One region of the Variimorphobacter sp. HTMS_6 genome, then DNA from elsewhere that is predicted to be linked to it. Evidence: riboswitches for the same ligand, from Rfam matches in the RefSeq annotation. Region 1 holds a riboswitch; each other region holds the start of a gene.
The links. A riboswitch is a leader RNA that binds a small molecule or an ion and turns the genes downstream of it on or off. The one in region 1 is predicted to bind thiamine pyrophosphate.
Positions count from the first base shown of each region.

Region 2: it holds a riboswitch for thiamine pyrophosphate, as region 1 does, so the genes downstream of both, thiC (phosphomethylpyrimidine synthase ThiC) here and cytX (putative hydroxymethylpyrimidine transporter CytX) in region 1, are expected to answer to the same signal.
Region 3: it holds a riboswitch for thiamine pyrophosphate, as region 1 does, so the genes downstream of both, thiS (sulfur carrier protein ThiS) here and cytX (putative hydroxymethylpyrimidine transporter CytX) in region 1, are expected to answer to the same signal.
Region 4: it holds a riboswitch for thiamine pyrophosphate, as region 1 does, so the genes downstream of both, thiT (energy-coupled thiamine transporter ThiT) here and cytX (putative hydroxymethylpyrimidine transporter CytX) in region 1, are expected to answer to the same signal.

Region 1 is NZ_AP046094.1:3,339,421-3,345,800, forward strand. It holds gene thiD (bifunctional hydroxymethylpyrimidine kinase/phosphomethylpyrimidine kinase) at 34-813, opposite strand; gene thiE (thiamine phosphate synthase) at 1,443-2,087, opposite strand; gene thiM (hydroxyethylthiazole kinase) at 2,074-2,898, opposite strand; gene cytX (putative hydroxymethylpyrimidine transporter CytX) at 2,903-4,102, opposite strand; TPP riboswitch at 4,262-4,369, opposite strand; gene AC6IWN_RS15165 (cofactor-independent phosphoglycerate mutase) at 4,503-5,726, opposite strand; gene AC6IWN_RS15170 (homoserine dehydrogenase) at 5,795-6,380, opposite strand, start outside.
Region 2 is NZ_AP046094.1:2,191,530-2,197,909, reverse strand. It holds gene AC6IWN_RS09885 (ABC transporter permease) at 1-222, shown strand, start outside; gene AC6IWN_RS09880 (peptide deformylase) at 304-714, shown strand; gene AC6IWN_RS09875 (diaminopimelate decarboxylase family protein) at 736-1,965, shown strand; gene AC6IWN_RS09870 (EFR1 family ferrodoxin) at 2,000-2,743, opposite strand; gene AC6IWN_RS09865 (TetR/AcrR family transcriptional regulator) at 2,875-3,411, shown strand; gene AC6IWN_RS09860 (DUF8821 family protein) at 3,436-3,900, opposite strand; gene AC6IWN_RS09855 (Dabb family protein) at 4,075-4,356, opposite strand; TPP riboswitch at 4,486-4,594, shown strand; gene thiC (phosphomethylpyrimidine synthase ThiC) at 4,778-6,082, shown strand; gene AC6IWN_RS09845 (phosphotransferase family protein) at 6,339-6,380, opposite strand, start outside.
Region 3 is NZ_AP046094.1:285,773-292,152, reverse strand. It holds gene AC6IWN_RS01310 (thiamine phosphate synthase) at 319-1,101, opposite strand; gene thiH (2-iminoacetate synthase ThiH) at 1,094-2,308, opposite strand; gene AC6IWN_RS01300 (thiazole synthase) at 2,336-3,100, opposite strand; gene thiF (sulfur carrier protein ThiS adenylyltransferase ThiF) at 3,388-4,014, opposite strand; gene thiS (sulfur carrier protein ThiS) at 4,021-4,215, opposite strand; TPP riboswitch at 4,668-4,775, opposite strand; gene AC6IWN_RS01285 (methyl-accepting chemotaxis protein) at 4,993-6,380, opposite strand, start outside.
Region 4 is NZ_AP046094.1:2,981,636-2,988,015, forward strand. It holds gene AC6IWN_RS13445 (peptidoglycan-binding domain-containing protein) at 112-1,338, shown strand; gene AC6IWN_RS13450 (peptidoglycan-binding protein) at 1,454-2,683, shown strand; gene thiT (energy-coupled thiamine transporter ThiT) at 2,829-3,527, opposite strand; TPP riboswitch at 3,558-3,662, opposite strand; gene groL (chaperonin GroEL) at 3,797-5,419, opposite strand; gene AC6IWN_RS13465 (co-chaperone GroES) at 5,437-5,724, opposite strand; gene AC6IWN_RS13470 (DUF6062 family protein) at 6,299-6,380, opposite strand, start outside.

The DNA of each region.
Region 1 (6,380 bases):
TTCACTTTAAACACTTTCCGTAACTATTCGCTATTATATATTATAACAATGATTCAGTGGTCCGCTACCCTGACCAAGATCAAGACCATCCTTAAGTGCCCCTGTTATATATGCCTTTGCATTTTTAACGCTCTGTTCTACCGAGAAGCCATTTGCAAGGCTGCAAGCAATAGCAGAAGATAGTGTACATCCGGTTCCATGGGTATTCGGATTGTTAATTCGCTCCCCCTTCACCCAGTATGGCTGGCCATTCGTATATAATAAATCATCCGCGGTATCAGTAAGGTGACCACCCTTAATTAAGATGCTTCCTTTAAGCAATGATGAAATTTTCTCTGCTGCCACTAGCATATCCCGTGTTGTTTCAACTTTGATATCGGTAAGCGCTTCTGCCTCAGGGATATTCGGGGTGATGATATCCGCAATAGGAATCAGCTTGGTAATAACAGCATTCATAGCCTCATCATTCAGTAATTTACTTCCGCTTGTAGACACCATCACGGGATCTACTACGATATTCTTTGCATTATATTGCTTTAGCTTTTCAACAATTACTTCAATAATCTTACTGTTTGAAACCATGCCAATCTTCACTGCGTCCGGAAAAATATCAGTAAAAATACAATCAAGCTGCTGCGCTACAAATTCCGGCGATGCTTCAAAAACTCCGTATACACCAGTTGTGTTTTGAGCAGTAAGTGCTGTGATCGCACTCATTGCATAGATTCGATGTGCAGTCATCGTCTTTATATCTGCTTGAATTCCGGCTCCACCACTACAGTCTGAACCAGCTATTGTTAATACCTTTCTCATAGATACACCTCATATTCTTCGTAAACTACATATATTATATAATCCTCATGTTTCATTTCATCCATGCAAAAGTATGTATGTTGCAGATGACTCTTCAAACGTCCCACTCCCCAGGTAGGTTTTATCTTCCTAGGTATTTCGGCGGAGGCATTTGCTTATTCTATCTGTGTTTAGCTTTCTTGTCATACGAAACATATCATCATTTGCAACTGTATGAAGTCGTTGGTACTTAGGTCATGTCTTTTATGACCTTATGTACCACTACGTACTTCATTCAAGCGGAAGCGTGTTGCAGATGAGATATGTTTCGCATGGCAAGAAATACAACACACTTCACATAAGCAAATGACTCCTCAAATGTCCAGCTCCCAGATAGGTTTATCTTTATCGTAAAACTTGGCGGAGTTATTTGCTTATCACCTTGTAAATCTTTCTTGTCATGCCTAACATATCATCAGCTGCAACTGTATGAAGTCGTTGGTACTTAGGTCATGTCTTTTATGACCTTATGTACCACTACGTACTTCATTCAAGCGGAAGCGTGTTGCAGATGAGATATGTTTCGCATGGCAAGAAATACAACACACTTCACATAAGCAAATGACCCCACAACGTCTTATAAGCAAAACCTATCCCTGTGTAATCATTTGTGAAGAAAGTTCATGCAATTCATTTGTTGCCTTTTCGATATCAGGTTTGGCAAGTATTGCGGAGATAACCGCAACACCGTCAACGCCACAGCCCTTCAGCTGCAATATATTATGTTCATTGATGCCACCAATAGCAACAACCGGTATGGTAACAGCTTCACAAATCGCTTTAACTTCTTCAAAGCTTACATCATCTGCATCATTTTTGGTTGTAGTGGAGAACACAGCGCCGACACCAATATAATCTGCACCCTGACTTTGCGCTAGTATTGCTTGCTCCACAGTTCTTGCCGATACGCCAAGGATCTTATCTGGTCCGAGCAAGGAACGAACATCCTTGGCATTCATATCGCTTTGTCCAACATGAACACCATCCGCATCAATCGCCAAAGCCACTTCAATATTGTCATTGATGACAAAAGGAACCTGATAGCGATCAGTAATCTCTTTTATCTTAATTCCCTCATTCACAAAGTGATCAAAGTCTAGATCTTTTTCTCTTAATTGTACAAAAGTAGCGCCAGCTTTTACACTTTGTTCTACCTGATCTTTCAACTTATTATTTCCAAGCCAGGTACGATCAGTAACTAAATAAAGCAACATTGTACTCTTATCTAATTTCAACTTTTCCACCATCCTTTAATATCTCTGCATTCATTTTACTCATCATATCAATGATGTACATACGATAGGAATTTGTTCCGCCATCAACCTCAGTTACCTTCTGGTATGCAAGTTCTCCGCTTAGTCCCATTGCGGTTACGGCAGCTGCAGTTGCCTCTAAGATATTATCCGAGTTTGCTCCGATGTAACTTCCGATTACAGCAGTTAACATACAACCGGTACCGGTTACACGGCTCATCATACGGTTTCCGTTGTAAACCACATATGCTTTTTCACTATCAGCCACAATATCTGTAACACCGGTAATCGCTATCACTGATCCGGTTGATCCTGCAAGTGCCTTTGCAAAGTTGATTACACTGTCTAGATTATCGGTGGTCACAGCATCTGCTGCCGCTGCATCTACGCCCTGAGTATTAGCACTTCCGGTGGCAAGGAATTTTATTTCTGAAATATTACCACGAATCACTGAGAATTTTACTTCTTTCAAAAGTGTTAGCGCAGTTTCATTTCTTAGAGTGGAGGCACCGGCTCCAACCGGATCAAGCACAACCGGATGACCCAGTTCATTTGCTCTTTTACCTGCTGCAATCATCGAAGCGATGGTTCTCTCATTCAGTGTACCAATATTAATTACTAACGAAGAGCAGATGGAAGTGATTTCGCTTACTTCTGCGATATCGTCCGCCATGATTGGAGAACCTCCGCTTGCTAAGATTATGTTCGCACAATCATTTACCGTTACGTAATTTGTAATGGAATGCACCAGTGGAGTTTTTGAAAATACATTATCTAATACTGAAGAAAACATAGTTTTACCTGCCTTTTTTTAATTTTGTTAAGATAAATATAACTAAATTGATCACCATACTTAGTACAAAAACAATTACAATAACCGGTATCGTACTTCCGATCTCTAGTTCCTTATCAATAAACACTCGGTAAACTACAAAACCAATCACCCATAAAATAGCATTGATTATGCTTTGAGCCTTTGTATTTGTACGTCTGCGTAAGATGAAATAATCCGTAATTAATATTGTCGCCATCGGTACAAAGAAGGATCCAATTAGATATAAAAAGTTTTGATACTGTTCAATCGGCGTAAACATAGCAATCACTGTTCCTAATAGACATACTCCAATACCTATCATCTTTTTATTCCACTTTGAGTATATATTGTGAACACTCTCTGCTGCAGAATACACATCAAGATAACTTGTTGTAACGGTAGAAAGTAGTATGATTAACATCGCAGCAACACCGAGTCCTGCACTCTTAAGTATCTGCACCACATCAGAATTTCCCGCATAGAATGCTGCTCCTAAACCGATAGCATACATAAATGAACTTCCGATAAAATAACTTACCGTACTAATCAGCGTAAATCGAACCGGATTGTCCGTATTCTTCGTATAGTCTGATATCAAAGGAAGCCATGAGATTGGCATAGCAATCGATAACTCCAGTGCAAGACCAAAACTCATTATTTCACTACTCTTCACAGGTGCGCCACCATGGAATACGGTAAACCCAAGAACCACCGTTAAAATTAACAGAGCAGCAACTGCTATATTATTGATTTTACCGATGTTTTTTAAATCAACAATAATCCAAATCACATTCAGTGCTCCAATTAACAAGCACCACACAAGATTGTTTGATATATTCAACGGTCCATTTACTACCGTTCCAAAAGCATTGGCACCGCTGATAATCATCACGGCAGTCCATCCAACCAATTGTAGCACATTGATGACCGAGAAAAACACTGACCCGCGTCTACCAAAAGATATTCCCACGCTTTCCATGGCAGTCATTTTACTCTTTGCACCAATTAATCCAGCAAAATAAAATAGAACACATCCGATTAAATGTCCCAATATAATTGCCAACATACCTTTGCCGAATCCAAGCGGCGCCAAAAAGGTACCCGTGATAATCTCTGCAATCGAGATTGCCGCTCCGAACCACAACAATGATCCGCTTAAAAATGATAACTTATTTTCCTTCATGCCAATCCTCCAAGTTTTATTCTACTCATTATCTATGAGTTTCTCTTTACTCAACCTGCCCGTTTATGCTAATCGTACTTCATGCAATTGTAAGTTCCCATTGTTCTCTTTTCAAAACATTACAAAAATGGGATATGCTTACATAAAGCATATCCCACTTACAATCAAAAGTGTACATCCCTACGTTGGCATTATCCAAATCAGGTTTAAGGGTCGAATCTTTTGATTCCTCTCAGCCTGCGCACACAAGCTCCCCCGTATTTACAGATTGTAGTATATATTCTTTCATATCACTTGTCAACTGAAACAAGAAAGGACTGTTATCGACATGTATAATAATGGGTCACATCCATTATATAATTCGTTCGATAACAGTCTTTATTATATTAATAACAACTTATTATTTTATACTTTCCGCAAGGGATTTCTCAAACAACCTCTCTATTACCTTATATCCTTCTGTAACAACATGGCCGGTTAATGCCGCTTCTGCTTCATTATAATGCCAATCGTTATTCTGTTCAGAGGTGCTGTCATAAAGCAAGTATGGAACGGGATCACTGGTATGAGTTCTGCAACAGATTGGTGTCGGATGATCCGGCATAACAAGCATTCTGTATTCTGCTCCAGCTTTCTTCATCTCATCCATCACAATTTTGATTACTCTTTGATCCAGATATTCAATTGCCTGGATTTTATTCTTAATACTACCCTGATGTCCCATCTCATCCGGTGCCTCTACATGAATGTATACAAAATCATAATTCTCCTTTGTAAGCACATCCACAGCAGCCATTGCTTTCCCTTCATAATTCGTATGAAGCGTACCATTCGCTCCGGGAACCTCAATTACCTTCATATTAGCGCCAACTGCAATTCCCTTCAGCAAATCTACAGCAGAAATCATAGCACCTTTTACATGATTCTTCTCTTCAAAGGAAGATAAAGCAGGTCTTGTACCTGCTCCCCAGAACCAGATAGAGTTTGCTTTATTCAGACCCTTTGCTTTTCTCTCTTCATTTAACGGATGATGATTCAAGATATCATAGCTCTTTTTCATCATCTCTTTTAATACAACATCCTTTGGTAAATACTCACCGATTACTCTTTCTAGAATATCATGAGGCTGTGCCAAATCTACGACTTCACCCTTATCCCAGATAGTTAGATGTCGGTAGCTAGTGCCAACATAGAATTTATAGATATCGGTCTCCAATTCCTTGCGAACTGCTTCAATCAGCACCGCTGCATCCTCTGTTGAGATTTCACTGGAACTGTGATCGATGATTGTTAATTCTTCATACGGTTTATCTTCTTCCGTGAGTGTTACGATATTACAACGAAGTGCAATATCAGTAGCCTTCATATCTACTCCAATGCTTAACGCTTCCAGTGGAGAACGTCCAGAATAATAGACTTTAGGATTATATCCGAGGACAGCTAGATTAGCCGTGTCGCTACCGGGCTTCATTCCCTCCGGAATTGTATGTGCAAGTCCTAATTCGGACTTCTTTGCCAGCAGGTCCATCTGAGGTGTATCAGCTGCCATCAAAGGTGTCTTATTACTAAGTTCAGCCAACGGTTCGTCAGCCATACCGTCACCAAGAACGACGATGTATTTCATGTAATCAGGTCCTTTCTCTTTTAAGTATATAGCACAAGGACTTATCGAAATAAGCCCTCCTGTAACATTTAAAATCTTACTCTTATTTTATTCAAAACACCATCTAAACTTTCGATTTTGTTCTTTAATTCTTGTTCTTCTAAGCTTGAAGTAAGGAATGCATATTCTCCTGTTACGCCTTCAGCTGTTACCACTTCAACCTCACCGAATAGCTTTCTTACTTTCTCTTTTACCGCTTCCCCTTCTCCACTAACTCGAATAAAGAAGCGATTCTTAACCTGATTTACATCAGTAAGCTCTAATTTCTTGCTGCTCCAAATAGTCCAGATATTCGTTCCAAGATGCTTTGCTGCATCTACGATATCAGCAACAACAGCGCTTGCTGTCGGAAGTTTACCCGCACCGCTACCATAGAACATAACTTCTCCTATAACATTACCTTTTACATAGATTCCATTAAATACATCATTCACACTATATAACGGATGGCCTGAATTAATCATGACCGGTGCAACCATCGCATAAACATGATCATTCTCACGAATACTGGAAGCAAATAATTTAATTTTTGCGCATAAGGTTTTTGCATAGCGAATATCAACATCGGTAATCTTAGCGATTCCCTCTGTATGTATATCCTCATAATCTACCTGC
Region 2 (6,380 bases), 1.1 Mb from region 1:
CCTACCATCAATTCCATGGTTGGTATGGGAATTGTATTTTTACCGGGAATGATGACGGGACAGATATTGTCTGGCACCTCGCCCGTAACAGCGATTGAATACCAAATTGCAATTATGCTTGGTATAATGGGTAGTGTCTCATTGTCCGTGATACTATTTGTTCAGTTAGGATATAAAACATTTTTTAATGAACAAAGTCAGCTAATTCAAAGGGATGAATGAATCATTCATTCACATACAGCCATTGTAAGATTAATTACAGAATATGCTTTCAGAAATTATAGAACTAGGAGAACAAAAGTTATGATAAAACCAATCATGAGGGATATATTCTCTCTCAATCAGAAATCAGATTATGCTACAAAAGACGATATATATGTTGTTCAGGATTTATTAGATACACTAAAAAGCAATGAAGCAGGTTGCGTTGGTATGGCTGCTAATATGATTGGTGTAAAGAAAAGAATTATTGCTGTAAGTATGGGGTTTGCAAATGTTCCAATGATAAACCCGGTCATTGTCAAGAAAACAGGTTCATATGAAACCGAAGAAGGTTGTTTATCACTTACCGGAGTAAGAAAGACAATTCGGTACAAAGAGATAGAGGTTGAATACTTGGATGCACAATGGAACAGTCAAAGACAGAAGTATTCTGGTTGGATTGCCCAGATTATACAGCATGAGATAGACCATTGCGACGGTATTGTGATATAGATTTAGGAAGGGGAGTGGATTATGTTTAATAAGCAAGTTATACTGGATCAGTCTCAATTTTACGATAGCTTTTATTTGTACGATGAAAATGTTATCCTCGAAAACACTGGGCGTTTGAAGCGGGATTTTAAGAATGTTGATTTCCTATATTCCATTAAAACCAACTCAAATCCATTTGTTGTAAAATCCGTATTATCAGGGGGATTCGGGGTAGATGCAGCAAGTGTTGCAGAAGTCATGATGGGGAAAGAGAATGGTGTATCAAAAGATATGATACAATTCTCAGCCCCTGGTAAAACCAAAAAAGATATAGAAGAAACCATCGCAGTATCTACAATTATTGCAGACAGTTTGAACGAAATTATGCTAATACATCAGGTAGCACAAGACATGAATGTGATAGCTGAGATCGGAATTCGGGTGAATCCTGATTTTTCATTCTACACAAATAGGGGGAGTGCTTCGAAGTTTGGCATTGATGAAGAGCTGCTTTTTGAAGAAATACCGAATTTGAAAAAGTTACAATACATAAAAATAATTGGATTACATGTGCACATCCGAAGTCAGGAATTAGATGCGGGAGTGTTGGAGCGATATTATGCGAAACTATTAAAACTTGCAGAAGTATTTCAAAGTATTATGGATCAACCTTTGCAATTCCTTAACATGGGCTCAGGAATCGGCATCCCATACACTGCGGAGGATACACCACTGGACACGATTTATCTGGGAGGAATAACCTCCTCTATGATTGAACAGTTCAAGTCACGCTTCCCCAACCTGAATGTATATATAGAAACCGGTCGGTATGTCGTTGGGAAAAGTGGAGTGTATGTTACTAAGGTAGTCGATAAGAAGATATCCCATGGAAAGACATATTTAATTCTGAAAAACACACTCAATGGCTTTATCCGTCCATCAATCGCTCAGCTTGTTATGAGTTATCATGAGAGCGGAACACTAAATGCCAGTGAACCGCTCTTTACGGGAGCAAAGTCCTTTGAAATAATAACTCTAACGGAGGAATTAGAGACAGAGGAAGTAACCTTAGTCGGAAATCTTTGTACAGCAACCGATGTTGTCGCAAAAGATATCGTATTACCGAAGCTACAATGTGGTGATGTAATTGTTATCACCAACGCAGGAAGTTATGCAGCCGTTCTGTCACCTATGCAATTCTCTTCCCAAGAGCCTCCCAGACAGCTTTTCTTAAGTGGAAAAGGAAATAATATCAGTATTACCTCTGAATAATATTTATGATATATCTTTGATCGGAATGGGGAGCTTATTCATTCGCATTGATGATTTCCTTTAAGCTAATATGTTCATTACGAAATCGTTCACTGCTCTTTTCTTTTTTATGATGTATTGCTTTCGTAGGGCAATTCTGAATACATGCCAGACAATGTTGACAATTTTGATTGAATACTGGCTTACTATCGACTTTAATGTTGTTCACAGGGCAGACTTTTTCACAGGTCTTGCAGCCATTACAGCTGTCCTCCGTGTAAAAATCCTTCTCAAAATTATCATGATTCAATTTAGAAAACATATGTCTGAGGGGAACCACAAGGATTGAGTGTTTTTTCAGGTATAAGCGCTTCTTTCTTACATCCTGAATAATTTGATCAATATTCCCCTCAACATTTTTCTTCCCGAGCCCATCGACCTGATTTTTCATCTCAAAGCCAGGTAGAAAGTTATCAACCATTATGAGCTCATTAATATAGGAGAAATGAATATTATTCCTTTTCCCGATTTCTAGGAGATGTCTTGTTACGCCTCCGGCAACCATTCCGTAGGTTGCTATAGCAAATATATATTTGCCTTTCAGTTTCACTTTATCTAAAAATTCTTCCACAAGCTTCGGTACACTGATATTGTACACCGGAAATACGATCCCAATGATATCGTCTTCAATAGTAAAATCCTCATTTTTTAACAGTGCCGGAATAGAGTAAGTCTCTCCACCAAAACGTTTTGCCACATATAAGCAGTTACCGGTTGCAGTATAATATAATACTTTCATACATTCCTCCAAAAAGTTATTTTTAATTTAATTGTTACACTTGTAACATGGAATAGAGCACAGTATAATGTATCTAAATAGATTTATCAATAGAACAATAATCAAGTGTTACAAAAACGGAGAAAATGTATATGATTAAGAAAAAAAATGTGCAAAGTACGATAGTAAAGGAAAGTATCTTTATAGCACTGATGATACTTATGGAAAAGAAGGATTTCAAGGAGATTACAATTACTGAGGTTACTAAAAAGGCAGGAGTATCCCGCATGTCGTTTTATAGGCATTATGCTATATTAGAAGATGTCATCAATAATTATCTGGATGAGCTGTTTGAGGATTATTCCAATGCGGTAATAAAAAATATACATGATTATGATAAGGATAGTATACGTATGTTTTTTGCATATTTTAGAAAGCAGGAAAGATTGGTCACAAACTTAATAAGATCAAACTTAAGTCATCTGATCTTAGAGAGATGCATTGAGTTTTTCCATTCCCTATCAAGAAATATTGTATGTGACACCGGAGAATACCAAGATAGAGGGCGGTACCTAATCGAGTTTGCTGCCGGTGGGCTATATAAAGTTCTGATCGAGTGGGTAAAGGACGGACTTAAAGAAAGTGATGAAAAGATGGCAGATATCTGTTATAGTCTGATGAGGCATTAATAAATATATTACCTAAGAGGAGTATTAATACTCCCCTTTAATTACAAAGAAAGACCCGCGGATGGTTCCGGCAAGTTTAGATTTTTGTCTTGCAAATTTAAACTTTTCCTCTAATTCCTTCGGTATTTCCATTCCTTCCGAAAGCTTAAAACCAACCGCTCTTTTCTTTGAATCATCAATTGTATACATTACATTTACGGCCAGACCATCTTCATAAAAGACATACGCCATTTTAAGATTTTCTACTTGAAAACTTGATGTTTCGAGTGGCTTTGCAGCAAATTCAATATTACGTTCCGTTTTTAGAATGTGGTTTACATAATCGATAGTATCCTGGCTCTCACTAGCCGGTACTACTGTAAATTCATGCTTGTATTTATTCATATAATAACGTGCCTCATTCGCACGCAAACCAGCCAGAGCATCAACTACGGGAGAAGATTCAAGGCCAACAGTGGATACATTTTTAAAATCAACAACATAGGACATAGTGGTACCTCCATATTAAATATAAAATCATTATACACTATTAAGATTTGCATTAATGATAATAGAGTTATTATTCCCCTAAATTTTATCAAAAATGAATCTGAATATAATTATAAATCAGATAATGCAATTAGTACATGACGATATTTGTAATATGGCTAATTAGTGAAAAAATTAATCTTCATAGCATACAGAGGCACCGGATACCATTACTGTTGCAATATATTTTGAAACTTCTAGATGAACGGGATTAGACAAATAAGATTCCATGTCCTTCATTGTATTGAATTTAGTGATTAATAGAATATCATAAGAGGATGTTCCTCTCCGAATATCTGTCTCTACTTGTAGGTACTTCAGGACTGTGATTTTTCCTTTCATGCTTAATAGGGCCGATTTTGTTTTTTCTATCTCTTCATTTTCATTTAATTTGATGAGTAATGTGTTTGTTATCATTTTTCCCTCCGTTTTGTGTTTCATAGCGAGTTATTATATCTTATAATAGTATATCATCCATAACCTGACAACATAGGGTCAGGTTTGTTTTTACTTGTTGACTCATTTAGGTAATACTGGTATGATATAGAATATAAAAAGGGGAGCTTGCATTAAGCAGGCTGAGAGTAAGCTGTATCGCTTAGACCCATAATCTGATTTGGATAATGCCAACGTAGAGATATATTTAGCTGACTATGCATGTATACTTTCCTTGGTGTACGTGTATTTTTTTATGCTTACATGTCATCATTACATACATTCTTATTCAAAGTGTTAATCAATTTTCTATCTATGCGGGCAAAGAAATGTATCTGAAATATTGTTTTATTCATTGACTTTCACCAAATCATGAAAATAAAAAATTGGAGGATATTAGATCATGAAAAACTATGCAACACAGATGGAAGCTGCAAGAAAAGGGATTGTAACGGAGGAATTGAAAAAGGTGGCGCAAAAGGAGCAGATGACGACAGAAGAGCTGCTTCCCCTGGTTGGAGCAGGTAAAGTAGCAATCTGTGCGAATAAAAACCACAAATGCATTGAGCCGGAAGGGGTAGGCTCCATGCTGAAAACAAAGATAAATGTTAATCTGGGTGTGTCAAAGGACTGTAAGGATTACGATCTGGAGATGAAGAAAGTAATGGAAGCGGTTAATATGGGGGCGCATGCCATAATGGATTTATCCTCACATGGGAATACAATTCCATTTAGAAGAAAGCTTACCTCTGAATGTCCGGCAATGATTGGAACGGTACCGGTCTATGACTCCGTAATTCATTACCAAAGAGATCTATCTACATTAACAGCAAAGGATTTTATTGATGTGGTTCGCCTTCACGCAGAAGATGGTGTGGATTTTGTAACCCTGCACTGCGGTATCACACGTAAAACGATTGATCAGATTAAGAACCATAAGAGAAAAATGAACATAGTATCTCGTGGAGGTTCTCTGGTATTTGCCTGGATGAGCATGACAGGAGAAGAGAATCCGTTTTATGAATATTATGATGAGATACTGGATATTTGTCGCGAATACGATGTCACAATATCACTGGGAGATGCATGCAGACCCGGATGTCTTGCAGATGCTTCAGATGTATGTCAGATTGAAGAGCTCGTTAGACTCGGAGAATTAACAAAAAGAGCCTGGGAAAAGGATGTACAGGTTATGGTTGAGGGACCCGGACATATGCCTCTGGACCAGATTGAAGCAAATATGAAGATCCAGCAAACCATATGCAACGGTGCTCCCTTTTATGTATTAGGACCATTGGTAACAGATATTGCACCAGGATATGATCATATTACATCAGCGATTGGAGGTGCAATTGCAGCCTCTGCCGGAGCAGCATTCTTATGTTATGTCACACCGGCTGAACATCTGGCATTACCAAATCTTGAGGATGTGAAGCAGGGTATTATTGCCTCCAAAATAGCAGCACATGCGGCTGATATCGCAAAGGGTGTAAAAGGCGCCAGAGATATCGATGATCGTATGGCGGATGCAAGAAGAGAGTTTGACTGGGAGACACAGTGGGAATGTGCAATTGATCCAGATACAGCAAAAAGAATTCGTGAGGAAAGAAAACCGGAGCATGAGGATACCTGTTCTATGTGTGGTAAGTTTTGTGCAATTAGAAGTATGAATAAGGCACTTGCGGGAGAACATATTGATATTTTATAAGTAGTGTTAATATAAGAGATTATAACATAACAGCTAGCATCTAAGATCTCAGTCAAGATTTTGGAAGGGTTGTTGGGTGCTTGTTCATACACAGTGGGACGGAAGCTGTTTAACCGTGTTATTGTCTACTTGATGTATTCACTGAATAAATAGATATAATTAATCTCTTAAAAATAACCGGTATATCGAATGCCAAATCGATGGCTATACGATATACCGGTTTTATTTGATACGATTTCGTTTTCACTATGCTAGATTAACCCTGATAATCAAGAACATCCAGCCATTGACGAAGAAT
Region 3 (6,380 bases), 1.2 Mb from region 1:
ATTCGTTTCAAACATTTTTTATGTCTTAACAACAAATCCTTAAATCATATAGCAAATCCTTAAATTATATAACGTAAGATTCGTATACAAAAAGAGAGGTTATGAGAATCATAATCCACTTTTGGCAACATGAAACACAGTATCCTCCATATTGGGCTTTACTGTTTTAAAACATATCATGCTTCAAAAGTAAATTATCTTCTCATCGTTTCACCTCTCTCAGTAATTCTCTTAAATAACCAAAGTACGTTATCCGTAATTCTTATTTCGAATACCTTGATTATATACTTCTACTATATGCCAAATAAGCTGTACCAGTCAAGTGATACTCTGCATATATTCCGACATTTTACAGATTCCTGAAGCCCCTGCGCGGGTAACCAAGAATTCATTTTCCTTCTTTATTCCACCAAGAGCATACACCGGTATGGATAAGCTTTCACATACCTCTTTCAGATTCTCTACCCCTTTTGCTTCTAATCCTTTCTTGCAGTCAGTAGGGAAGATGTGGCTGTAGGTGATGTAGGTTGCTCCGTTATTTTGTGCAAAGATTGCTTCCTCCAATGAATGCACCGACACACCGATACGTTCAAAATGCTGCAGTTTGTCAAGATTATTCTGAAACACAGGCATCGGAAGATGTATGTTTCGATGCTGTAGTTCTATTGCGACATCAACAAAAGTATGAAGAATTATTTTATCCCTATCACAAAGCGATAACAGTTGAAGCGCTAAGCTTTTATACTCCTTCTCCGATAAATCCTTCTCCCTGAGAATCAAGTGATCGGTTCGCTTTACCAAAACAACAAGATGTTCAATATATACATTAACTTGAAGCTCCACGCTAGATGTGAATTTCTTATTGAATGCGTTATCCTTATTAACAAAAAACTCTTTATTGAAACGTTCTTCTTTATTGAAACGTTCTTCTTTATTGAAAGCTCCTTCATTATTGAAAGCTTCTTCACTATTGACAGAGACCTTATTATCGGTATAGGGTTCTTTTACTTTAATGATCTCCTGATCCGAAGCGAGTCCCCCCATCCCTCTTCTATAATCAAAGAAGAGCCTGCGGTTTGAGATAACGATCCGTTTATACATATAGATACTCATTCATGACAGGCTGAAGCCCTTTTTCCTTAATTGCAGCAACTACTTCCACCACATCTCTTCCATCCGCAATCTCAAACTGCTGATCCCCTTTTTCGCTATTCTCTTCCGAATGGCTGCCGATACCGGTACTTACCGAAGCGGAGATCTTTGTTGCTGCAAGTCCTACCACATTATCACGAAATCCGGCTCTCTCCCTGGTGGAGATCGTCATTCCTGCAAATGGCATAAACAGACGAAAGGCTGTCATTACCTGAAGGAGCTGTTTCTCATGAACATCCATCGGGTTGATCTTATCATTGTTCACAATCGGGCGAAGTCTCGGACAGGAGAAGGATATCTCAGCATGGGGGTATTTCCGTTGAATATAATAGGCATGCATTCCGGTTGCAAAGGCATCCTTACGAAAATCAGCTAGCCCCAGTAATGCTGCGAATGCCACCCCTCTCATGCCACCTCGAAGTGCTCTCTCCTGTGCATTGATACGATACGGGAATATTCTCTTATGTCCAGCCAGATGAAGAGTTTCGTATTTGTCTGGATTATAGGTTTCCTGGAATACTGTCACATAATCCGCTCCGCATTCATGCAGATACTTATACTCTTCAGTATTCATTGGATACACCTCAAGTCCAATCATTTTAAAATACTTCTTGGCAATCTTACAGGCTTCTCCGATGTATTTCACGTCCGACATTTTTCTGCTTTCACCGGTCAGAATTAGAATTTCTTCCAAACCGCTTTTTGCAATTGCCTCCATCTCCTTCTCCATCCCTTCGAAGTCAAGCTTCGCACGATGGATCTTGTTATGGCAGTTAAAGCCACAATAGATGCAGTAATTGTCACAATAATTCGAGATATAGATCGGAGTAAACAGATATACACTGTTACCAAAGTGTTTTCTGGTTTCCACCAAAGCCTTCTGCGCCATCTCCTCCAGATACGGTTCTGCAGCCGGGGATAGTAGGGCTGCAAAATCTTCCGGTGTAATATCCGTGGCGTTTAACGCTCTTTTGACATCGTCCTCCGTAAATTTTTGTTCGTTGTACTGATCCATATCATGTAGTACTTTATCCATCACATTGGAATCCTCTAACACTTCCATACCCGGTAGATACTCCATATGATTGATGCGTTCTTTTTTTAAATCCTTGATAACTGTTTCACTTAATATACTTTCATTCATTTCCTTGGGCATAGTTTTACCTCTTTTCTGCTTTCCGCGTTATTGCAAAAATCCGGTTAAGGGCGAGGATGCACTCGCCTTGTCAATTACGCGCCCAAGTCCGGACAAATAAGCACCTCTGCCCGCTTCGATTGCTTTACCAAAGGCTTCTGCCATAAGAGGAATATTACCGGCGGACGCGATTGCGGTATTCGCCATGACTGCTGCCGCACCCATCTCCATCACCTCACATGCCTGAGATGGTCTACCGATTCCTGCATCCACAATAATTGGCAGGTCAATTTCTTCAATCAGTATTCGAATAAATTCCTTGGTTGCCAGTCCTTTGTTGGAGCCGATTGGAGCCGCTAGAGGCATAACAGCTGCTGCTCCTGCATTGACCAGATCACGTGCTACCGTAAGATCTGGATACATATAAGGCATAACGATAAAGCCTTCCTTTGCAAGAATTTCCGTTGCCTTTATCGTTTCATAATTATCCGGTAGCAAGTATCTGGAATCCTTAATCACTTCAATTTTAACAAAATCCCCACAACCAACCGCTCTTGCAAGCCGCGCAATACGAACGGCTTCTTCGGCATTTCTCGCTCCGGAGGTATTGGGAAGTAAGGTTACTTCCTTTGGTATGTAATCAAGTATATTCTCTCCTGCTTCTGTATTTGCTCTTCTAAGTGCAAGCGTGATAATCTGCGCTCCTGCATATTTTACACAGGCCTCGATCAGATCTAAATTGTATTTTCCTGATCCGAGTATGAATCTTGATGTAAATTCATGCCCTCCGATCACTAATTTGTCATCGTTCATTAAAACTACCTCTTTTCTATCATTTCTATCATTTCTATCTTTTCTATCTTTTCTATATGATTTTCAAATCATTGTTCTCACGACTCGAATTTTTCTAATCAATATTTTTCTTACAAATTTTCTTCGAAGAATTTCCCTATAGACTCTTAATTAAATTTTTCTGTTACCCTAGGTTTTCTTATGAATCTATGCAATACTAAGCTTCTTGCAATTCCTTCCCTCTTGCAAATCCCGCATTATTAACATTCGTTATAACTACCTATCCATAAGGAATGCACAAGGAAATCCTACTCTTCTTCACCCAGTATCAACTGAATCACTTTATTGGCTTCATGTCCTGCGCAGATACTTACCCTGGGCGCCATTAGCCCCATTCCGGACTCTGAATCTGAGATCTGATCTCCGCATAGATATAGGTTTTGAAAAACTCTTCTGGTAATGATGGCATTGGAATCCCCATAGCCAGCCATTCCGGAGCCGGATACGATTTTTTTATCAGAGAAGTTTTCCAGTAATCCGTTCACCAGCATCGCCTTCTGATCTGACTTATCAAATGCCTCACATATGATAGGATCCTCCACAAACAGCTCATCTATATTCTCATTCGTTACTTTTATATTATCTGTTATAATCTTCATAAACGGATTAATTTCCTTCAGTTTTTCTGCCAGACACTCTGTTTTTGGTCTTCCAATATGTGAGATATAGTATTCCTGTCGATTCAAATTACTGATGTCCACATAATCAAAATCAATTAAGTGCAGGGATCCGACACAGGTTCTGGCAAGCATAACCGCGATATGTGATCCCAATCCACCTAGGCCTGCTACCGCTACTCTGGCATCCTCTAATTTTTCATAGACCTCTTTGCCAAACCGTAAGTCACATATCTTTCTGTACTCTTCTTTTGTCACGTCTAATCAACCTCCACCCACAAAATTAACGACCTCCAAGGTATCTGCCTCGGTCAGAATACATTCGTTATAGGTGGCTTTTGGTATGATTTCTCCATTCCGTTCTACTGCAATTCTTGATATCACATATCCCTTACTCTCCAAGTACTGATATAGTGACATACTTTTCTCAAGCGTTTCCTTCGCTCCATTCACTAACATTTGCATATGCTCCTTTCATAATGACTAACGAATAAATGAGCGTTTATCCGCCCATATATTATTACGAATTTGCAAATACAACCCTTCGTTCTACAAATTCACCTCCATTATTAACTGCGCCGGTTGTATTTAAGTACCCAAATTAAGCTATTGCAAATTAATAATTTGAAGGAATAATGTTATATTGCCTTAACACGCTGTCTTCCTACCTTTGTGTGGTGTAAATAACATTATTCCTTAATAAAATTATTAATCTATACCAGTTTCCTTTGCTACATTCTACCGGCGCCTACGCCGGATACCCGACGCTTTTAATGCAATGCTCATGAATTTTGCTGCATCAATTTTATATAGCGACAGAAGTGGTGCCCCCAGTTTGCCGCTGTACAATTATTTACGATAAAAAAAGACGAATATACCAAGGTGATGGTATATTCGTCTAGTATGATTCAAGCTAGAATTCAATATATCCCTACGTTGGCATTATCCAAATCAGGTTACGGGTCTAGACGCTACAGTCTACTCTCAGCCCTCTAAAAAGAGCTCCCCTTTTTCGTTCTTATTCAATATGTGTTAATTATAACTGATATTTTTATTAATTCAAGAGTTTAATTAATTTTTATTAATAACTTTATATTTTATGTTTATGTCTTTGTGATTATTTTAAGATTATAGTTTGTTATGTATTGTGTTATATTCTGTTTTGTCTGACATTTCACTTTCAATTTTCAGGAATTCTTCGTATCTTGATTTATATTCTCCTTCAAAACCTCCGCTTTATACTACAAATCTGTCAACTAATTCCTGCAGCTCTCTTGCTCCGATTGCATTTTCGTTAGATAATTCTGTCTCTGTAATCGTCTTTTCAACCACGTCAGAAGTCTTTTCAGCAATATCCTGTACGCCCTTTGAACCTTCAGAAACAGTGATTGCTACCTCATTCATCGCTTTTGATATATTCGATACTGAGGTATCCAGTATATCTGCCGCTTCCTCGAATTCAACCATAAGTTGTTTTACATAAACTGCATCATCATTATATTGTTCACCGATCTTAGACAATTTTTCATAATCCTTTAATACGCTTTGATCTATGAACTCTAATAATGCTTCAGAATTCTTTCTCATCATTTCTACAGAACTATAAACATTTTTCACAATCTCTTGGATACCGGTAGCGGTACTTGAAGATTGATCCGCTAGTTTACGAATTTCACTTGCAACTACATTAAAGCCTTTTCCTGCTTCACCTGCTCTCGCTGCCTCAATTGCTGCATTTAACGCAAGAAGGTTGGTCTGATTGGTAATTGCGAGAATGGTATCCGCTAATACACCAATTTGAGCGATTTTGTCAGATTCCTTAATTGCTTCCTCCATCTTATCCTTTACTTCTTCATAGAGGTTTTTCGCATTCTCGGTTGATTCCAGTGCGTCTTTTTTAATGGAGGATGCCCTATCTGAAATCTGGTAAGATACCTTTGATCCGTCCTTTGCTTTACTAGCAATATCACTTACGTGACTACTAATCTCAACTGTAGTAGCGGTAATCTCTTCTGTTGATGCGGCTGTTTCTTCCATTCCTGCGGATAATTCTTCTGTAGTTGCGGAATTATCATGTGCGTTCTCTTGAATTAATATCGAGAGTTTTTCAATTTCTTCCGCATTGGTCAAAACGGCACCGGAAACGCTTTTAAGCTTTTCCACCATCTCTCGTAAAACTGCTCTGGTTTGAAATAATGCTTTCGCAATCGTTCCTGTTTCATCTTTATTTTTTTCAAGATATCGGAACGATTCGTCTCTTACCAGATTCAGATTTGCTGTTCTATTAATTAATTCTGTTAGTTTAATGATTGGGTTTGCAATTCTAAATGAAATAAAAATACCGTATAATAAAGCTAAAATTGCAATAAATACTCCAATAAAAATAATACTTACTGTTACATCATTTACCGGTTTCATAATTTCACCCATATCACCTGATACAACTAAAGTCCAATGAGTTTCCGGTATCACCGAATAAGATGCTATTTTATGATCACCATTAAACATATAATCAACAACTTCTGCCTTGACCGTCTTGCCTGCCATCACCTGAGCAACTACATTTTTAATCTGTTCATTTTCAACCGGCTTTCCAATTTTATCAACTGTCGGATGATACAGCA
Region 4 (6,380 bases), 360 kb from region 1:
AACATAAGTTGGTAATAAAATGAGCGAATTGAGGTCAAAATCATGAATTCCTTTCATAATCCTCAAAACCAGTACAAAGCAATTCCAAATTTAAAAGTATATCCAACCCAGATGGAGACACAATCACTCGGACGATATCGTGTACGTTGTACTACTGCCGGAGAGATTCCGATAGCGAATGCAACCGTTACTATCACCGCACAAAACGAACCAAATAACGTTCTGGAACGTTTAGTTACAAATGACGATGGACTTACTGGGGAGGTGGAGCTCGCCACTCCCCCATTAGACTACAGTCAGGAGCCAAATCAACCTAGACCTTTTGCTAATTACGATGTCCGGGTTGAAGCACCGAACTATGAGGTGCTTTTGTATAATGGCGTTGAAGTATTTCCTGATGTAACCGCCGAGCAGGAATCGATCATGACCCCAATCGAGCAAACACCTGGAGAACGCATCTATAACATTGATGCCAACACTCTATATGGTGTATATCCACCCAAAATCCCCGAGAGCGAAATCAAACCCACAGGCGAATCCGGAGAAATCGTATTAAACCGTGTTGTTGTTCCGGAATATGTTATTGTACATGATGGTGTACCTTCTTCCAGCGCTCAGGATTACTATGTCAGGTTTCGAGATTATATTAAAAATGTAGCCTCCAGTGAAATCTACTCCACCTGGCCGGAAAGTACTATTTATGCAAATGTCTTGGCAATCCTATCCTTTACTCTAAATCGTGTCTATACGGAATGGTATCGCAATCAAGGTTATAACTATACAATCACTTCCTCAACCGCATATGATCACAAATGGACACGAGGAAGAAACATATTTGCAAACATAAGCTTTATTGTAGACTCAGTATTTGTCAATTATATCTCAAGGCCGGGTGTAAGGCAGCCTTTATTAACGCAGTACTGTGACGGGCAAAGAGTACAGTGCCCAAGATGGATGACGCAATGGGGCTCTAAAAGTTTAGGTGATCAAGGCTATACCGCGATACAGATTCTACGAAACTTCTATGGTAATGATGTATTTATAAATACCGCAGCTGAAGTATCCGGTGTCCCTAGTTCCTGGCCGGGTGCCAACTTATCAACCGGGTCAAATGGAGAAAATGTAAGAATCATTCAACAACAGCTTAATCGTATTGCACAGGTTTACACTGCTATCCCCACTATAGTTGTTGACGGTCAATACGGTCCAAGAACAACTGCTGCTGTTAGAGCATTCCAAAACATTTTCAGTTTACCCGCAACAGGCGTGGTTGATCGCGCCACCTGGTACAAAATCTCACAAATCTTTGTTGCTATAACAAGAATAGCAGAACTCTAATCACACCTTCCTATTTAAATCATATTTTATAATAAGCGATAAACGAGGTGACGAAATGAATCCTTACTACTACAATAAGAACAAGTATAAAGCCATAAAGGTATATCCGACACAAATGAGCACCCAATCACTCGGGAGGATACGGGCACGTGTTATGGGCGCCGGGATGGTTCCGATTGAAAATGCTACAGTTACAATATCAACCACAGGAACACCAGAGCAACAAATCGCAGAGGTTAGAACCAACTCCTCGGGCCTAACCGAGATTATTGAGGTTCCTGCACCTCCCCTGGAATTTAGCCAACAACCCTCGGATCAACAACCATACGCTAATTACCGAATTAATATGTCCGCATCCGGTTTTGAACCAGTAGTAGTGCAAAATGCTGAGGTAATGCCAAATGTAACCGCGTTACAGGATGCAACTCTGCGACCCGAAGAACCGCAAGCACAGCCCGATCTCTATGTAGTTCCACCTCATACCTTATTCGGTGATTACCCACCCAAAATAGCGGAGGCTGAGATAAAACCAACCGGAGAATCAGGTGAAATTGTCCTTAACAGAGTAGTAGTCCCCGAATTCGTTATTGTACACGATGGTCCTCCAACCGACCGATCCGCTAGAGATCATTATGTTCGCTTTAGAGATTATATTAAAAATGTAGCCTCCAGCGAAATCTATTCCACCTGGCCGGAATCCACCATAACCGCCAATGTCCTTGCTATCTTATCCTTTACACTCAATCGTGTATTTACAGAATGGTACCGAAATCAGGGATTTAATTTTACTATCACCTCTTCCACCGCATTTGATCATAAATGGATTCCCGGTAGAAACATCTACGATAACATAGGATTAATCGTAGACAGTATATTTAATAATTATTTATCCAGACCCAATGTTAAGCAACCCATTTTGACACAGTACTGTGATGGAAACAGAGTGCAATGCCCGAACTGGATGACACAGTGGGGATCCAAGCAATTGGGCGATCAGGGGCAATCTGCAATTGAAATTCTGCGACATTTTTATGGAAACTCCATTTATATCAATACGGCCACCGAAGTGTCAGGGGTTCCCTCCTCCTGGCCGGGTTCAAACCTAACCATAGGTTCCTCTGGTGCTAATGTGAGAACCATCCAGGAACAACTTAATAAAATTTCAGAAAAGTATCCTGCAATACCTACAGTTGCAGTAAACGGTCAATTCAATAACCAAACCGCTGAATCCGTTAAAGCCTTTCAACAAATCTTTGATTTGCCTGCCAACGGAATCGTAGACTTCCCCACCTGGTACAAATTATCCGGCATCTATGTTGCAGTTACCCGAATGGCTGAACTGTGATTTTCATGTATGTATACCGTATATGATGTATACCGTACGGAAAGGAGAACCCTTACGGTGACAGAACTATAATGACCCATAACATATTTCATTCAAAAAGGACCAACACAAAATCCCTTGAAAGCGATTTAATGTTGGTCTTTTATTAAAATAATGTAATTTGTGTCTGAGTTGCCATTCCTTTTACCTGAATAAATGCCTGTCGAACAGGTGGAATCAATAATATTATTATCGTTGCGATTGCTTCCGGTACGATATAAGTTGCATTATATCCTAAGGAATAGATAATTGGATTCATACCCTTTGGAGTGTACATACTAAAGAACACAAATCCGGAGATTACATGGCTGATATATCTACCGAATACGCCTAGTACATATCCTTTAATTAATCCATTCTTTGATTTTGAAAATACTCCACTCAAACCTAAGCAACCGAATGCGATCGGGTAGTCTAATAACATTTGTACCGGATGCAGAATGGTAGGACCTAAAATCAGATTAATAAAACCATAAGCGATACCGGTAAGTACTCCGGCCTTGGTACCATATAGATAGCCAATCAAAGCAATAAACAGCATACTGAATAATGTGATAGATCCACCAAATGGCAGTTTCGCAAAGGTGATGAACGAAGTAACCACGGCTAATGTTACCGCCATTGCAGAAAATGCTAGCTGCTGAACTCTAATTTTTGACTTACTGTTTGAAAACGCAGCCATCGCGATAAATAAGATAGCCACAACAACAAAGAGTGCTATATTACCCGCTAGTGTAGGTGTGTAATAGGTTTCTGCGCCGGAACCTTCTTTCGTTGTTAAAAAATTCAAAATATCTTGAAACATAAAAAAACCTCCTTATGATTGCTTCGGAGGGGGCCACTTGAAATGCTTCCTTCCGCCGGTATTATCCGGATCAAGTAGTAAGGGTCAGTATGTAGTACAACATACCTCTCAGCCTGGGCTCCCCTAGCAAAATATATCATTTTATTTTGTCTCAGCTATCATAACGGATAAACCAAAGGATGTCAATAGGAGTATCCGAAGAAAATGAGAGGGCAGACAAAAATCATTTGCCTACCCTCTTAATTAATTGATTTAAAATAATGATTTTATTACATCATACCCATTCCAGGTGCGCCTGCAGGCATTGCCGGCTCATCCTTCTTGATATTTGCAACAACGGATTCTGTTGTTAATAAAGTGGATGCAACACTAGTTGCGTTCTGAAGCGCGCTTCTTGTAACCTTAGTAGGATCCAGAATACCTGCTTCTACCATATCAACATATTTCTCAGTTAAAGCATTGAAGCCAACGCCCTGTTTGCTAGCCTTTACCTTACTGATTACTACAGAACCTTCTAAGCCTGCATTGTATACGATGCTGTATAAAGGAGCATCAAGTGCTTTAAGAATAATATTTGCACCAGTTTTCTCGTCACCGTCTAATTTTGCAGCTAATTTAGAAACTTCCTTAGATGCGTGGATATATGCGGAACCACCGCCTGCAACGATACCTTCTTCCACTGCCGCTCTGGTAGCTGCAAGAGCATCTTCCATACGAAGCTTGTTTTCTTTCATTTCAGTTTCTGTTGCAGCACCAACTCTGATTACTGCTACACCACCAGCAAGCTTAGCAAGTCTCTCCTGTAATTTCTCTTTATCAAATTCAGAGGTAGTTTCTTCAATCTGAGCTTTGATCTGGCCAATTCTTGTAGTGATATCAGCTTTATCACCTTCACCATCAACAATAATGGTGTTTTCCTTCTGAACCTTAACTGATTTTGCACGACCAAGCTGCTCTATAGTAGCTTCTTTTAAGTCAAGACCTAATTCATCAGAAATAACTGTACCGCCAGTTAAGATAGCGATATCCTGAAGCATCGCTTTTCTTCTGTCACCATAGCCAGGAGCTTTTACTGCAACAGCAACGAATGTACCTCTTAATTTATTAAGAACTAAAGTTGTAAGAGCTTCACCCTCGACATCTTCAGCGATTATTAATAATCTTGAACCAGTCTGAACAATCTGCTCTAGTACAGGAAGGATTTCCTGAATGTTTGAGATCTTCTTATCCGTGATTAAGATATATGGATTCTCAAGGGTTGCTTCCATTTTATCCATATCGGTACACATATAAGCGGAAAGATATCCACGATCAAACTGCATACCTTCCACAAGATCAAGCTCAGTCTTCATGGTTTTAGATTCTTCGATTGTGATAACACCATCATTTGATACTTTTTCCATCGCATCAGCAACTAACTGACCAACTTCATCATCACCTGCAGAGATTGCTGCAACTCTTGCAATCTGCTCCTTACCCTTTAAGGAAGAGCTCATTGTTAAAATTGCTTCTACAGCAACATCAGTTGCTTTCTTCATACCCTTTCTAAGGATAATAGGGTTAGCGCCTGCTGCTAAGTTCTTCATACCCTCGGTAATCATAGCCTGTGCAAGAACAGTTGCTGTAGTTGTACCATCACCTGCTACATCATTTGTCTTGGTAGCAACTTCTTTCACTAACTGAGCACCCATATTCTCAAAAGGATCATCCAACTCAATTTCCTTTGCAATTGTAACACCATCATTCGTAATCAAAGGTGCACCGAAAGATTTATCAAGAACTACATTTCTTCCCTTAGGTCCAAGGGTTACTTTAACGGTATTTGCTAATTTATTCGCGCCGATTTCAAGCGCTGCTCTGGCTTCTGCGCCATATTTAATTTCTTTAGCCATGTTGTGTTTCCTCCATTCTATTCTTCTACAACTGCAACGATATCATTCTGCTTAACGACGATGAACTCTTCATCCTCCAATTTCACTTCAGTTCCCGCATATTTGGAGTAAATAACCTTGTCGCCAACTTTAACCTGCATCACAACTTCTTTTCCATCAACGATTCCGCCAGGACCAACAGCGATAACTTCTGCCTGCTGAGGTTTTTCTTTTGCTTGGCCGGGTAACACAATGCCTGACTTTGTTGTCTCTTCAGCAACTAATTGCTTCAATACTACCTTATCTCCTAAAGGTACAAGTTTCATGTTAAAATTCCTCCTTAATTAATTATTACTAAATTTTTCAAGGGAACCACAAACTCGGATAGTAATCCGTATTTGTTACGTGATAGAATTCCACGGTGTGCATTAATCGTGAATCTCACATTACCCTTAGCTTAAGAATTATTAGCACTCCATGTGGTCGAGTGCTAACTTTGATTATTATATTAGTAAATTTGCTTTTATAATGCAACTTCATTTCCATTAAAATATCATAGCAAATTTAGTAATTTCTCTCTCATACTCTTAATATCTCGCGATATCTCATTTTTTCTCATTTTTATGTTGATTTCACTGCTATCTTCTGTTCACACCCCATGAAATCTGTTATTCCATATGACTGATCCATTCGTTTAATGTAATGTTGCATCGAAGTCAAAATAGATTAATTTCACATATATAAAAGGCGCAAGAAAAAGTTATCACCTAACGGCAATAACTTTTTCAATTTCATACATACTAATTAAGTATATTCTTTATCAGTCATAATATACCATGTTTGACAAAGTTTAATAAATTTAAGCAATTACGTGAGCTTTTTAACTTCATTGTTAAGGGTTTATAGTATACTATTTGTCTTTTGCATGGATCTGGGTAATGCATCCTTGGCATTCTTCCAGGGTTCGTCTGCATAACGATAG